DNA from 2 places in the Pseudomonas bambusae genome. Region 2 is predicted to be linked to the other one. Evidence: predicted binding sites of a transcription regulator. Region 2 holds the regulator's gene; the other holds the start of a gene.
What was found. The regulator sigma-54, encoded in region 2, starts transcription at its own class of promoters, with help from an activator protein. The targets are predictions, from matches to a motif close to ANTGGCATNNANNTTGCTNT.
Positions count from the first base shown of each region.

Region 1 (4,743 bases), 2.1 Mb from region 2:
TCCTGCCTTCATCATAGTCGCCATTTGTCTGCTAAAAAAAGCAATATCCAAAGGCTTGATTTTTTTTCCTCCCCCAAAAATGGAGACGGATTTTTTTCTGACCTTGGTTGGGTTGATACCTTGTTTGCGTAGTTGTGCCTTGATCAAGGCTGGATTGTGTCCGTTTAGCTCGCCGGTGACCTTCGTGCCCTTCCTGTCCAGGCCCTCCCAAGCGTAAACGCTGACTTTGACTGCCTTGGTCGCCATGCTTAATCCTTAGTCACACGGTTGATTTCTTCAAGGCTAGTCAAACCTTGCATTGCTTTTGATAGTCCGGAAGTGCGTAAATCATTGAAGCCGTCCTTGCGCATTTGTACCGAGATGTCCAAGGCGTTGCCTTCCTCCATAATTATGCGTTCCAGCGCCGGGGTACTTTTAACCACCTCGTAGATCCCTACTCTTCCTTTATAACCTGCGTTGCAGTGCTCGCACCCTACAGGAGAGTAAAGCTTGAAACTGCCAATCTTGTCTGGAGGGAAACCTTCTGCAATCAATGTTTCTCGTGGAATGTCGATTTCTTTTTTGCAGTGAGGACAAAGCTTTCGCGCCAAGCGCTGTGCAATGATCAAATTTATCGCAGTTGCAATATTAAAAGCAGCCACCCCCATATGATGCAAACGGGTCAGCGTTTCTGCCGCGCTGTTGGTATGAAGAGTCGACAGGACCATATGGCCCGTTTGGGATGCCTTTATCGCAATCTCAGCGGTCTCCAAATCACGAATCTCTCCGACCATAATTACGTCAGGATCTTGGCGGAGAAATGCGCGAAGAGCCTGCGAGAAATCCATCCCCTGTCGGGGATTTACATTGACTTGGTTAATCCCTTCAAGGTTAATCTCGACTGGGTCTTCAGCCGTGGAAATGTTGATGTCTGGGGTGTTGAGGATATTTAAACCTGTATATAACGAGACGGTCTTTCCCGAACCGGTAGGGCCGGTCACTAGTATCATGCCTTGAGGTTTGCTCAGTGCCTCAAGATAAAGGGTTTTTTGATCCGGTTCATAGCCCAATGCATCGATGCCCATCTGGGCACTGGTCGGATCCAGTATCCGCATTACAATTTTTTCCCCCCACAATGTGGGAAGCGTGTTGATACGAAAATCTATCGCGCGATTTTTTGAGATTCGCAGCTTGATACGGCCGTCTTGCGGTCTTCGGCGCTCAGAGATATCGAGCCCCGCCATTACTTTTAACCGCGCAGCGATCCTGCCGGCCAATTGTGTTGGAGGTTTCGCGACCTCGTGAAGAATTCCATCCGTACGTAGACGAACTCGGAAGATTTTTTCATAAGGTTCGAAATGTAAGTCAGAAGAGCCAAGGCGGATGGCATCCATCAACATCTTGTTAACGAAACGAACAACGGGTGCGTCTTCCGCATCAACCTCACCTAATGTGGTTTCTTTGACATCATCAGTACTCTCTACTTCAAGGCTTAGATCCACATCTGCCATTTCGCCAAGCCCGGCGTGCGTATCGAAAAGTTTTTCGATAGCGCTCGTCAGCTTGTTATCTTCGACCAAAATCGCTTCGGTATTCAGGCCAGTGCTGAACTGGATATCGGTGATTGCCTGATGATTTGTAGGATCGGAGACACCCACGAAAAGCTTGTTGCCTCGACGCCAGAGAGGTAAGGCATTGTGTTGACGGATGAGTTTTTCGCTCACCAGCCCTCTCGGTTGGGTGTCTTTGTCTAGCGTACTTAGGTCAAGGAAAGGAAGGCCGAACTGTTCAGAGGCCATTTCTGCCAAAACAAGGCTGTTAACTAGCTTGTTCTGGACTAGGTAGCTCACGAGAGAGGTTTTATCGCGGCGCGCCTGTTGGTAGGCCTGCTGTGCAGCGTTTTCGGTAAGGAGTTCGGCAACAACCAATTGCTTGGCCAAGCCGGTGAGGACAACATCAGTCATAAAACCACCAAGCACCTAGGTTGAGTGGTTTATAGCGCAGTCAGGCTACGATGCCAACGCTGGAAAATGAGAAGGCGAGTTCCACCACGAGAGCGACGGTGCATTTAGCTGAGGTTTAAAGGCTGGAGGTGGCGTGTACCGACGCCCACGCCACCTCCGGAACGTTTATTCAACGGATCAGCTATACCATTCAAGTGCCGCTGGTGCAGGCCTTAGGCAGATACTTCTGGTCTGCATTGGATGTGCATGTCCAAACGTTAGAGCCTTTATCGGCATTCGAAAGCTTGAGTTGCAATGTCTTGCCAGAAATGCCGGTAGATACTCCAGTGGTTTTCATCGTTGCCACGATGGTGCAACCACCACTCGCTGCAGCGGTGCCGCCAGTAGTGACCTTGGCAACATAATTGCCGTTGATGTCAGCTTCTGCAGAGATACCGTCGCTTGCCGTAGCGTTGGCTGGGCATGTGCCGCTCTGGCCAAATACTGAGGTTACGTTAGTTTTCAAACCGCTTGCCAAGTTCATGGCCTCAGTCATCTGCGCGCGGGCGATGTAGTCCTGATACGCAGGGATGGCCACCGCCGCCAAGATGCCAATGATCGCCACGACGATCATCAATTCAATGAGTGTAAAACCCTTCTGTACCGACTTCATTGGACGCTTCCTTCTGGTTGGAGTTATAAAATTGACTCTCAATGGCAGTGAAGCAAGCGGCATGCCATCAGTTATGAAGCCTAGCGGTGAGTATTAGCCCGGTCAGCAATCGATACAAGGTGCTCAAATAGGTTCAAAGTGACGCGGATTGTCACTTCTTTGGTGGATGTCAGCTGAATTGAAGAGTCTCATTTCTACTGGTAGCTTTAGGGTCACCGCCGAAATAGCTCAGTCGGTAGAGCAGCGCACTCGTAACGCGAAGGTCGTAGGTTCGATTCCTATTTTCGGCACCAGCAACACCCAAAGCCCGGTCCTTGTGACCGGGCTTTTTCATGCGAGGTGTCCGCCTCCTACCCAACCCCGCCCACGCTGTCAGCAGCGTCATACCTGGATTGTCGGGATTTGCCTGGCTGCAAAGAGACGCGTCCTACAGCGCTTCTCCTCCAATACGTTGACAATGCGCTCCTCACATCCAAAATGGTTTTTTCCAGCCAGCCCGAATCGAGGAGGGTGAATGAACGCAGACGCATCACCCAGCTCTCTGATCGGTGTCGGGGTCTACACCCCCGCTGAAGCGGCCCTCTACACCGGCATTCCGTCAAAAGACATCCGACGCTGGATGTTCGGCTACAAATCGGAGGGGGTTGAGTATCCGGGGCTTTGGCTCCCTGAGCTTGGACGCAGCGAAGAAAAGCTGCTCGGTTTTCACGACCTGCTGGAAATCCGGTTTGTGCATGCTTTCCGCAAGCATGGTGTCAGCCTCCAGACCATTCGTGCTGCATCGACTCAGGCGCGGGAGCTCTTCAATCAGGCGTATCCCTTCACCTGTAAGCAGTTTCAAACGGACGGCAGAAGCATTTTTGCCACGGTCTTCGACCAGACTGGCGATGAGGCAATTCTGGATCTTGCCAAGCGTCAATACGCGTTTCGACAGGTCATTGGTCCTTCGCTTTATGAGGGGATCGACTACACGGGAGAGGGAAGGGCCCTGCGTTGGTATCCAGTAAAGCGAAGCAAGGCGGTGGTGCTTGATCCGAGTCGCAATTTTGGCAAACCTGTTCTGGCATCCACTGGTGTAGACACTTCGACGATTTATCACGCGTATCTCGCCGAAGGTCGAGATGAAAAGCGTGTCGCGTCAATTTTCGAAATTCCTATCGCAGCAGTGGGAGCTGCGGTCAGTTTTGAGAGCAGGATTGCCGCTTGAATTTTCTGATCGACAATAACTTGCCTCCCTCATTGGCAAGGGCTCTTCATGAGCTTTGCAAGGCCGACGGACACAGTGTCATTGCGCTTCGAGACAAGTTTGACCAGCGCTCAAGCGATGTCTCATGGATCTCGACCTTGAGCTCTGAAGGAAAGTGGTCGGTGGTGTCGCAGGACAAGTTCACCAAGGGTGACGCTGAACGCAGAGCCTTTCGTGAGTGTGGTCTCCCGATTTTTTGTTTGGCCAAGCAATGGGGGCAGGAGCCCTACTGGAGCAAAGCGCAGAACCTCGTCAAATGGTGGCCTGCCATTTTGCATCACGCGGAGCTGGCGAGTGACGGAACGGCTTTCCGGGTCGCGTGGCGGTTCTCAGCATCGAAAAGGTTTGAGCTCATCAAAATGTAAAAGCCCGGCTTTCTATGCCGGGCTTTCTGTTGATAAGACGGTGAAGCCGTTGCGTGTTATGCAGGCCTGACTACCCACAACTTCGCCCTCAAAGCCCCCAGTAGCTCACAATCTTGTCCTTACCGAAGTTGATCCGCAGGCTATCCCCGTGGTTCTCGACGTTGCCATTTACCTTGCCAGCGGCGGTTGACGCTGCGTTGGAGGCTTGGTTGGCGGAGTTGGCCATGCCCAGTGCGCTGCCGACGGCACCTGCGCCAGGAATGTAGCCGACCAGGTTCGAAGCGGCGCTCAGATTACCGGTTTTGTTGTAACTCCAGTGGTAGCTGCCATCTGAATAAGTGGTCTGGCTGTCGGGCACGCCGTAGATGGCCTGAACTTGGGCCTGTGTGGTTTTATGCGGAATGAGGTGGCTCTGAACGTAACTCGCGCTGAACTTGTCTTCGCCGCCCATGGAGGCGCAACCGGAGATGAGGGTGATGGCCAGCGCGCACAGCATTCTTGTTTTCATAGAAAATCTCCTTCCCTGAGTGACAATCC
Region 1 covers NZ_CP151650.1:5,948,537-5,953,279, reverse strand. Annotated here, with positions in the region: gene AAEO81_RS26820 (type II secretion system F family protein) at 1-246, opposite strand, end outside; gene pilB (type IV-A pilus assembly ATPase PilB) at 249-1,943, opposite strand; gene AAEO81_RS26810 (pilin) at 2,134-2,595, opposite strand; tRNA gene AAEO81_RS26805 (tRNA-Thr) at 2,813-2,888, shown strand; gene AAEO81_RS26800 (DUF433 domain-containing protein) at 3,215-3,802, shown strand; gene AAEO81_RS26795 (hypothetical protein) at 3,799-4,206, shown strand; gene AAEO81_RS26790 (hypothetical protein) at 4,295-4,714, opposite strand.
Region 1: the regulator sigma-54 is predicted to act here: its motif matches at 2,645-2,664, upstream of AAEO81_RS26810 (pilin).

Region 2 (4,743 bases):
GTAATGCTCGATCCTGAGAAGCCCGGCTTACCGTCGGGCTGTGTTTCAGGAATAACGGATCTGGCGAAGGTCGGCCAACCTTCATTCCCCTTCATCAAACTTGTTGTTGATCAGTTCGATCAAACCTTCCAGTGCGGCGTGTTCGTCGTCGCCTTCTGTCAGCAGGTGTATTTCGGTGCCTTTCCCTGCAGCCAGCATCATGACGGCCATGATGCTTTTACCATCGACCATGCTGTCCGGAGTGCGGCCCACGCGGATCTGGCAGGGGTACTTGCCGGCAACGCCGACGAATTTGGCGGCAGCGCGGGCATGCAGGCCCAGCTTGTTGATGATGGTGATTTGGTGAGCGGGCATCGCGTTGGGGGTCCTTAGCTTAGGTCGCGGTGGCGAACCTGAACATTCTTGAGCGATTGTTGCAGGACCTGACCCAAGCGTTCGGTCAGGTAGACGGAGCGGTGGTGTCCGCCGGTGCAGCCAATGGCAATGGTAACGTAGGCGCGGTTGCTGGCAGCGAAGCGCGGCAGCCACTTGGTCAGGTATGACGAGATGTCCTGGAACATCTCTTCGACATCGGGTTGCGCGGCCAGATAGTCCGCCACCGGCTGGTCGAGTCCCGATTGCTCACGCAGTTCGGGTTTCCAGTAGGGGTTGGGCAGGCAGCGCACGTCGAACACCAGATCCGCGTCCACGGGCATGCCGCGTTTGAAGCCAAAGGATTCAATGAGGAAAGCGGTGCCGGGTTCGGGTTTGTTCAGCAGACGCAGCTTCAACGTGTCGCGCAGCTGATAAAGGTTCAGGTGGGTCGTATCGATGGTCAGATCGGCCAGGTCGATGATCGGCCCCAGTAAGGTTTTTTCATCTCGAATCGCTTCGGCCAGCGAGCGCGTGGCATTGCTCAGCGGATGGCGGCGGCGCGTTTCAGAGAAGCGCTTGAGCAGTGTGGACTCTTCAGCGTCGAGGAACAGCACGTCGCACTGAATGTGGCGAGCGCGGACCTCTTCGAGCATTCGCGGAAAACGGGTCAGGTGGCTGGGCACGTTCCGGGCGTCGATAGAGACCGCTAACAACGGCTCAGCGAGTTCGGTATTGATCAGTGCGCGCTCGGCAAGCTCGGGGAGCAGGCCTGCCGGCAGGTTATCGACGCAGTAGAAACCGCTGTCTTCGAGAACATCGAGGGCCGTGCTCTTGCCGGAGCCGGAGCGACCGCTGACGATGATCATGCGCATGATCAGTGACCGTTCTGGACGTTGAGCACGACGTTGTAAAGCTCTTCGCTGCTCTTGGCACCACGCAGGCTGGCGCGCACGTCAGCGCGGTCAAGCATGCTGGCGATCTGACGCAGCAGTTCGAGGTGGGCGTCGGTGGCCGCTTCCGGGACGAGCAGCACGAACAGCAGATCCACAGGCGCGCCGTCGATGGCGTCGAAGTCCACCGGGCGTTCCAGGTGCAGCACCGCGCTCACAGGCGCCGTGCAGCCTTTCAGGCGGCAATGGGGGATCGCGATGCCGTTACCAAACCCGGTGGAGCCGAGTTTTTCACGGGCGATAAGGCTTTCGTAGACGGTTTGCCAGTCGAATTCGGGCACTTGTTGCCCGATCAGTTTGGCAATCTCTTCGAGAACGGCTTTTTTACTGCCGCCTGGCACGTTCACGAGGGAACGGCCAGGGGTCAGGATATTTTCAAGTCGGATCATGGATGGGGAGTGTCAGCGAGCTGCCGCACCTTTGAGGATGCTTTGCTGCTTTTCCTTATGCTTGAGCAATTGTCTGTCGAGCTTGTCAGTGAGCAGGTCGATCGCCGCGTACATGTCATCATGTTCGGCATTGGCAACGACCTCTCCACCGTGGATATGCAGGGTGGCCTCGATCTTCTGTTTGAGCTTCTCGACGGCCATCGTCACCTGCACGTTCGTAATCTTGTCAAAATGCCCTTCGAGCTTTTTCAGCTTCAGCTCGATGTATTCGCGCAGGGGCTTGGTCACTTCCAGTTGGTGTCCACTGATGTTGACTTGCATACAGCTTCTCCTTCGTTGCCAGTGCATTAAGAGGCAGGCTTGGTTGCCTGCCACTGGAACGCTGTGGCTTGTGACCTCTACATCAGTCGCTTGCGTTCGCTGGACGGCGCGATTCCTAAGGACTCGCGGTACTTGGCGACTGTGCGACGGGCCACTTGAATGCCTTGTGCCTCCAGTAAACCAGCGATCTTGCTGTCACTCAACGGCTTTTTCTGATTTTCCGCAGCAACCAGTTTTTTGATGATTGCGCGAATGGCAGTGGACGAGCATTCGCCGCCTTCGGAGGTGCTGACGTGGCTGGAAAAGAAATACTTCAGTTCGTAAATACCACGGGGTGTATGCATGAATTTCTGCGTGGTGACGCGTGAAATCGTCGATTCGTGCATGCCCACCGCCTCGGCGATGTCGTGCAGCACCAACGGCTTCATCGCCTCATCGCCATACTCCAGAAAGCCCCGCTGATGCTCGACGATTTGGGTCGCCACTTTCATCAGGGTTTCGTTACGGCTTTGCAGGCTTTTGATGAACCAGCGGGCTTCTTGCAACTGGTTGCGCATGAAGGTGTTGTCGGCGCTTGTGTCGGCGCGGCGCACGAAACCGGCGTATTGCGGATTCACCCGAAGGCGGGGAACGGCTTCCTGATTGAGTTCGACCAGCCAGCGCTCATTGTGCTTGCGCACGATGACATCTGGCACTACGTATTCGGCTTCGGTGGATTCGATCTGCGAGCCAGGGCGTGGGTTGAGGCTCTGGACCAGTTCGATGACCTGGCGCAGATCATCTTCCTTGATCTTCATGCGCCGCATCAGCTGCGCGTAGTCACGGCTGCCAAGCAGGTCGATGTAGTCGCTGACCAGTCGCTGGGCTTCGGCGAGCCATTTGGTCTTGGCCGGAAGCTGGCGCAGTTGCAGCAACAAGCACTCGCTAAGCGTGCGGGCGCCGACGCCAGCCGGCTCGAATTGCTGGATGCGGTGCAGCACGGCTTCGATTTCGTCCAGCTCGATGTCGAGTTCCGGGTCGAAGGCGTCCAGCAGCTCTTCCAGGGATTCGTCGAGGTAACCCTGATTGTTGATGCAGTCAATCAGCGTGACGGCGATCAAACGATCGGTATCCGACATCGGTGCCAGGTTCAGTTGCCAAAGCAGATGGCTTTGCAAGCTCTCGCCCGCCGACGTGCGCGTGGTGAAATCCCACTCGTCATCGTCATTGCTGGGCAGGCTGCTGGCGCTCGTCTGGTAGACATCCTCCCAGGCCGTATCGACGGGCAGTTCGTTGGGAATACGCTCGCTTTCGCTCCATTCGCCGTCTTCGAGATTGTCGACGGTGGGCGCGGATTCCTGGTAGGTCGGTTCCTGTACGTCAGGGTTGGGCTTTTGCTCGATATTGTCGGCCATGGGGTCGGCATTATCGAAATCGTCGCCTTCTTCCTGGCGCTCCAGCATCGGATTGGACTCCAGTGCCTCCTGAATTTCCTGTTGGAGATCCAGCGTCGACAGTTGGAGTAAGCGGATGGCCTGTTGCAGCTGCGGTGTCATCGTCAGCTGCTGGCCCATTCTCAAGACTAGCGAAGGTTTCATGGCAGGGGCTTAACACCTTATTCGCCGGCGCACATGGGCGCCATCCACTACTAGGGGCGCCGAGGCGCCAACTTAAGCAAATTATATGCCTGAACCCGGAGTGTTTGCCTAGGGTGTAATGACAATTTATGCGAGGTTGGCGATGAGGCGCATGCTGCGTTCGCCGACCAACCCCTTGCCATTGCGTGGTTTACAGGCGGAACTCGTGACCGAGATACACTTCCTTGACCAACTGGTTGGCCAGGATGGTTTCGGAATCGCCTTCTGCAATCAGTTGCCCATCGTTGACGATGTAAGCCGTTTCGCAGATGTCGAGTGTCTCACGGACGTTGTGGTCGGTGATCAGAACGCCGATACCCTTCGCCTTGAGATGGTAGATGATCTGCTTGATATCGCCCACGGAGATGGGGTCGACGCCCGCGAAGGGTTCGTCCAGCAGAATGAATTTCGGCGACGTCGCCAGTGCGCGTGCGATTTCCACTCGGCGGCGTTCGCCACCGGACAGGCTCATCCCGAGGTTGTCGCGGATGTGTGTGATATGGAATTCCTGCAGCAAGCTTTCCAGCTCTTTGCGGCGTCCTGCGCGATCGAGCTCCTTGCGGGTCTCGAGGATCGCCATGATGTTGTCCGACACCGACAGCTTGCGGAAGATCGACGCTTCCTGCGGCAGATAGCCGATACCGGCGCGAGCACGGCCATGCATCGGCTGGTGGCTCACGTCCTGGTCGTCGATCAGCACGCGGCCCTGATCGGCCTGAACCAGGCCGACGATCATGTAGAAGCACGTTGTCTTGCCTGCGCCGTTAGGGCCCAGGAGACCGACGATCTGGCCGCTGTCGATGGACAGGCTGACGTCACGTACGACTTGGCGGCTTTTGTAAGCCTTGGCCAAGTGTTGGGCTTTCAGCGTTGCCATTAAGGGGCCTTCTGCTGGTCGGTTTTCTTTTTCGGCTGGATCACCATGTCGACGCGAGGACGCGCTTCGGTCACCTTACTGCCGGTGGCGCGGCCAGCGCTGGCAAGTTTTCTCACCGTGTCATAGACGATCTTCTCGCCCTGAGTCACGTTGTTGTCCTTGTCGACTACCTTGGCCTTGTCGATCAATACGATGCGGTTTTGCGGCGCATGGTACTGGATCGTCACGCCCCAGCC
Region 2 covers NZ_CP151650.1:1,322,721-1,327,463, forward strand. Annotated here, with positions in the region: gene AAEO81_RS05970 (HPr family phosphocarrier protein) at 82-354, opposite strand; gene rapZ (RNase adapter RapZ) at 369-1,226, opposite strand; gene ptsN (PTS IIA-like nitrogen regulatory protein PtsN) at 1,229-1,693, opposite strand; gene raiA (ribosome-associated translation inhibitor RaiA) at 1,706-2,014, opposite strand; gene AAEO81_RS05990 (RNA polymerase factor sigma-54) at 2,092-3,591, opposite strand; gene lptB (LPS export ABC transporter ATP-binding protein) at 3,782-4,507, opposite strand; gene lptA (lipopolysaccharide transport periplasmic protein LptA) at 4,507-4,743, opposite strand, start outside.